One region of the Pantoea alfalfae genome, then DNA from elsewhere that is predicted to be linked to it. Evidence: predicted binding sites of a transcription regulator. Region 1 holds the regulator's gene; the other holds the start of a gene.
What was found. The regulator PhoB, encoded in region 1, activates phosphate uptake and scavenging genes when phosphate is short. The targets are predictions, from matches to a motif close to CTGTCATAAAACTGNCNNAT.

Region 1 (3,115 bases):
GGGGGCGGCTTCAATACGCGACAGCGTCAGCAGCTGTTTCACCAGGCTGTCCATGCGGCGCGTCTGCTCCGACATGGTGTGCAGCGCTTTGCTGCGCGAAGGCTCGCTCATCACCGAGTCGTTCATCATCTCCAGATAGCCCTGTAGCACGGTGAGCGGCGTCCGTAACTCATGGCTGACGTTGGCAAAGAAGTTACGGCGCGCCCCTTCCAGCTGATGCATCTGCGTCACATCACGGGCTACCAGCAGCCATTGCCCCTCGCTGTAGGGCATGACGCGGAATTCCATATGAAGTTTGTTGTTCAGCACCAGCGTCAGCGGCTTGTCAAAATCGCGCTGGCGAAGATAGCGGGAGAACTCCGGGTAACGCAGCAGATTGAGGATATTCTGGCCATTATCTTCCGGCCAGCGCAGCCCCAGGTGCTGTTGCGCCAGGCCGTTACACCAGAAAATAGTGCCCTCTTCCGTGGTCAGGATCACCGCATCCGGCAGCGATTCGGCCCCGCTGCGGAAGCGTTTAATGAGATTGCCCAGTTCACGCCGCCGCCGCCGGTTGCGCAGTTGCATCTGGTAAAGCCCATAAAACAGCGGTTCCCAGCTGGCACGCCCGGTCGGTGGCGTCATGGTGCGGTCGAGCCACAGCCAGTGCGACAGCCGCATCAGATTGTGGAAATGCCACAACAGCACCACCAGCACGCTCACCAGCAGCCACCAGGGCAGGCTGCCAAACAGCAGGCCCAGCAGCGCAGCAGGCAGACTGGCCAGCAGCAGTTCTGTCAGTAATCTCTTCCAGGAGAGGCGTTCCAGCACGGTAAAGGCTCCGTTCAGTAGCGGGCAGAGAAACGATACCCTGTTCCACGGACGGTTTGTACCATGCGATCGTGGCCGGAGACTTCCAGCGCTTTACGTAAACGGCGAATGTGAACATCGACAGTGCGATCCTCCACATACACATTGGTGCCCCAGACGTGGTTCAGCAGCTGTTCGCGGCTGTAGACGCGTTCCGGGTGAGTCATAAAGAAGTGCAGCAGCTTATATTCGGTGGGGCCCATCTCCAGCGGCGTGGTTTCGGACATCACGCGATGTGAGGAGGGATCCAGACTCAGCCCCTGCATCTCAATCACCTCTTCCACCGCCATCGGCGAAATGCGGCGCATCACCGCTTTGATCCGCGCCATCAGCTCTTTGGGTGAAAACGGCTTGGTAATGTAATCATCGGCGCCCACTTCCAGGCCACGTACCCGATCTTCCTCTTCGCCACGCGCGGTCAGCATCATCACCGGGATATCGCGGGTCATCGCCTCGCGCTTCAGATGCTTAATAAACTGAATACCGCTGCCACCGGGTAACATCCAGTCCAGCAAAATCAGATCGGGCCAGGGTTCAATCAGCTTGCCAACGGCGCTGTCATAATCTTCCGCCTCGATTGGCTGATAGTCGTTCTGCTCCAGAACAAAACACAACATTTCACGGATGGGGGCTTCATCCTCCACAACCAAAATGCGCTTAGCCATTATTACTCCTGCTGATTATGACGGCTGTCACTGAGATTCGCGGCGCCATTATGCGTCAGATTTGTGACACTTTTATGAAAAACATAACCTGCCTGTAACCTCACTGGTAATCATTTATGACAGCGCAGCGACATTTTTTTGCTTTGGCCGCAGAGCCAGTATAATCGCCCGGCGAATCACAACGGCAGGGACTCATCATGCGCATTATTCATACTGCGGACTGGCATCTGGGGCAGTTCTTTTACAACAAAAGTCGGGCAGCCGAACATCAGGCGTTTCTCGACTGGCTGTTGATCCAGATTGAACAGCATCAGGTGGATGCGCTGATTATTGCAGGCGACCTGTTTGATACCGGCACGCCGCCCAGCTACGCCCGCGAGATGTTTAACCGTTTTGTGGTGGCGCTGCAGCCCACCGGCTGTCAGCTGATTGTGCTGGCGGGTAACCACGATTCCGTGGCAACGCTGAACGAGTCACGCGAGCTGCTGGCCTGTCTCAATACCCGGGTGATCGCTACACCGCAGGAGCAGGATGATGTGCTACTGCTCAACACCCGCCAGGGCGAGCCGGGTGCGCTACTGTGCGCCATTCCCTATCTGCGCCCGCGCGATATCCTGCGCAGCCGGGCGGGTCAGTCGGGCCGCGACAAACAGACCTCGCTGCTGGAGGCGATTGCCCACCACTATCAGCAGCGTTTCGCCGCTGCCCAGGCGCTGGGCTATGCGCTGCCAATCATTGCTACCGGTCACCTCACCACTGTCGGCGTCAGCCAGAGCGATTCGGTGCGCGACATCTACATCGGCACGCTGGACGCGTTTCCGGCCAGCGCGTTTCCGGCTGCTGACTATATTGCGCTCGGCCATATTCATCGCGCCCAGCGCGTGGCCGGCAGCGAGCATATCCGCTATAGCGGCTCGCCGATTCCGCTGAGCTTTGATGAGCTGGGGAGTGAAAAGAGCGTCTTCCTGCTGGAACTGGCGGTCAGTGGCCTGCAGTCAGTTACGCCGCTGGTGGTGCCACAGGCGCAGCCGATGCAGGTGCTGAAAGGTTCGCTGGCGCAGATTGCGGAGCAGCTAAACGCCTTTAGTACGACAGAGCAGGAAAAACCGACCTGGCTCGACATCGAAGTTACCACCCAGGAGTACCTCAGCGATCTGCAGCGCCAGGTCGAAACACTGACCGCTACGCTGCCGGTCGAGGTATTGCTGTTACGCCGCAGTCGTGAACAGCGTCAGCAGAGCCTGGCGCGGCTCGACAACGAAACGCTGAGTGAGCTGAAGGTGGAAGAGGTCTTCGCGCGCCGCCTGGCGCTGGATGAGGCGCTGCAACCGGCGCAAATTGACGAGATGACCACGCTGTTTCGCCAGACGCTGGCCGCTATGGAAGAGACCCGATGAAGATTCTTACGCTACGGTTTAAAAACCTCAACGCCCTGCGCGGTGAATGGTTCATCGACTTCCGCGCCGAACCCTTTGCCAGCAACGGCCTGTTTGCCATAACCGGGGCCACCGGGGCCGGTAAAACCACCCTGCTGGACGCGATCTGCCTGGCGCTCTATCACCAGACGCCGCGCCTGGGGGCGATTTCCCAGAGCCAGAATG
Region 2 (3,115 bases), 1.2 Mb from region 1:
CTGTATCAGTATGTCGATGGGGCGGGATTCTTCACCTCTCACGGTCAGCCGAGCAAGCAGGTACGGCTGGTCACCTATATCTGGGCAAAGCGCTATCTTGATCATCATGACGATGAGTTTATCCGGCGATGCGAGCGGGTGCGGGGGCAGTTTCTTCTGACCAGTGCGCTGTGCGGACTGGTAGTGATCAGTCTGGTGGCGCTGGCGATCTGGCATTAAAAAAGGGCGACTTGCGTCGCCCTTTTTTAGCTGGCATCACACCAGTTTTAAGGCAATCCAGTAGAGCGAACCTGACAGCAGAATACAGACCGGCAGGGTGAAGATCCACGCCATGGCGATATTCTTGATGGTCCGACTCTGCAGTCCGCCACCGTCAACCAGCATAGTACCGGCTACCGATGAAGAGAGGATGTGCGTTGTGGAGACGGGCATGCCGGTATAGCTGGCGACGCCAATCGACAGCGCTGCTGTTACCTGTGCTGACATGCCCTGTGCATAGGTCATGCCTTTTTTACCAATCTTCTCACCAATGGTGGTGGCAACACGACGCCAGCCAATCATGGTGCCAATGCCCAGCGCCAGCGCGACGGCCACAATAATCCAGATCGGCGCATACTCGATGGTGCCAAGCAGATCGCTTTTCAGCTTATTGAGGAAGCGCTTGTCATCTGGTGAGGTCTCTTCCAGACGGGCCGCTTTATCGGCGGTATCTGAGATACACAGCAGCAGACGACGCATCTGACCGCGCTGATCAACCGTCAGCTGGTCGTAGCTCTGCAGATTATTCAGTAACACCTGAGCACGCTGAACGGCCTGCAGTGCGCGCGCGCTGTCACAGTGGAACTCCTGCGGACTGGTCGCTGGCACTTCTTCCGGCGTTGGCAGCTTAGGCGGTGCCATCTGGATGATGTGGGTCAGCGAGGCGTTATGCTGCTGGTAATACTGCTCCAGGTGATTGACCGCATCGCGGGTACGCGTGATGTCATAACCGGAGGCATTCATATTCACCACGAAACCGGCCGGAGCCACACCAATCAGGACCAGCATGATCAGGCCGATGCCTTTCTGACCGTCATTCGCGCCGTGCGAATAGCTCACGCCAATGGCCGAAACAATCAAGGCGATACGGGTCCAGAACGGCGGCTTTTTCTTGCCGTCGATCTTCTCGCGGTCAGCAGGCGTCATATGAATACGCGCACGCTTTTTGGTATTGCTCCAGTAGCGACGCAGAATGAAGATTAAGCCGCCTGCGATCACCAGGCCAACGATCGGCGACAGAATCAGAGAAAGGAAGATGTTCAGGACTTTCGGGATGTTGAGTGCATCAACCACCGAGGTTCCGCTCATCAGGGCGTTGGTCAGACCGATACCGATAATGGCGCCGATCAGCGTATGGGAGCTGGAGGCCGGCAGACCGAGATACCAGGTGCCGAGGTTCCAGATAATCGCCGCCAGCAGCATAGAAAACACCATGGCGAGACCGTGAGCCGATCCAACATTTAACAACAGATCGGTGGGAAGCATATGAACAATAGCGTAAGCGACACTCAATCCACCGAGTAGCACGCCAAGGAAGTTGAATACACCCGCCATCACCACAGCAAGCTGGGCACGCATGGCACGCGTATAGATGACCGTCGCAACTGCGTTGGCCGTGTCGTGGAAACCGTTGATCGCTTCGTAAAACAATACAAACAGCAGGGCAAGAACCAATAACAGGCTAGTACTGAGGTCTAGACCAGCAAACAGATGTAGCATAAACGTTACGCCATTTTTGGAGGACATGAACGCGGCGCATTATCCGCGACAACGTGCTGTATGGGAAAGGAAAATATAGCGTTAATTTGACCTTTCGTCGTAAAGCTGAAGGGTAACTCAGCTAAAAAGGGTTAGATATTAAGCAGATACAATATGACACATTTACGGCAATTTTTTGACGCTGGCGTCTCGATGAGCAGATCACTACAATCTGCGCCTTTCCAGTTAAGTGAGTGAACCGCAGTGGAACAGTTTGACGTTATCATCATTGGTGCCGGCGCCGCCGGGCTGTTCTGTGCCGCCCAGGCCGGACAGCGAGGTCGCCGGGTGTTACTGCTGGATAACGGCAAAAAGCCGGGACGCAAGATTCTGATGTCTGGCGGTGGCCGCTGCAACTTCACCAATCTCTATACCGAACCAGCGGCCTATCTGTCGCACAATCCTCACTTCTGTAAATCGGCGCTGGCGCGTTATACCCAGTGGGATTTTATCGATCTGGTCAATCGTCACGGGATTGCCTGGCATGAGAAAACCCTGGGTCAGCTCTTCTGTGATGACTCGGCTCAGCAGATTGTCGATCTGCTGCTGGTCGAGTGTGACAAGGGCAATGTCACCCTGCGGCTGCGCAGTGAAGTGCTCAGCGTGGCGCGCGATGAAAGCGGCTACACCCTGCAGCTCAACGGCAGTACGGTTCAGGCGGAGAAGCTGGTCATCGCCAGCGGCGGTCTGTCGATGCCAGGCCTGGGCGCTTCGCCATTCGGCTACAAAATTGCAGAGCAGTTTGGCCTGAGCGTCTTTCCGACGCGGGCGGCGCTGGTGCCCTTTACCCTGCACAAGCCGCTGCTGGAGCAGCTGCAGACGCTGTCAGGCGTCGCGCTGGAAACCACGATTGACGCGCAGGATGGCACCCGCTTCAAAGAGGCGATGCTCTTTACCCATCGCGGCCTGTCCGGTCCGGCGGTGCTGCAAATCTCCAGCTACTGGCAGCCGGGTGAATTCGTCACTATCGATCTGTCGCCCGCCACGCCGCTTGAGGCGTTTCTGACGGCGCAGCGTGAAGCACATCCGAATCTCAGCCTGAAAAACAGCCTGGCGAAAATTCTGCCGAAGCGTCTGGTGGAAGTCTTACAGGGGCTGAAGGTGGTGCCGGATATCACCCTGAAGCAGCTCAACAGCAGACAGCAAACCGAACTGGCGCAGACGCTGCACGCCTGGCGCATCCAGCCAAACGGCACAGAGGGCTATCGTACGGCCGAAGTGACGCTGGGTGGCGTGGATACGACGCAGCTCTCCTCAAAAACGATGGAGGCGCGTGCAGTGCCGGGGCTTTACTTTATTGGCGAAGTAGCCGATGTCA

Region 2: a site for PhoB is predicted at 1,910-1,929, ahead of pitA (inorganic phosphate transporter PitA). Genes of this name have one in related genera too.

Annotation. Positions count from the first base shown of each region.
Region 1 is NZ_CP082292.1:3,068,551-3,071,665, forward strand. It holds gene phoR (phosphate regulon sensor histidine kinase PhoR) at 1-810, opposite strand, end outside; gene phoB (phosphate response regulator transcription factor PhoB) at 825-1,514, opposite strand; gene sbcD (exonuclease subunit SbcD) at 1,712-2,911, shown strand; gene K6R05_RS14525 (AAA family ATPase) at 2,908-3,115, shown strand, end outside.
Region 2 is NZ_CP082292.1:289,379-292,493, forward strand. It holds gene uspB (universal stress protein UspB) at 1-219, shown strand, start outside; gene pitA (inorganic phosphate transporter PitA) at 256-1,758, opposite strand; gene K6R05_RS01345 (BaiN/RdsA family NAD(P)/FAD-dependent oxidoreductase) at 2,002-3,115, shown strand, end outside.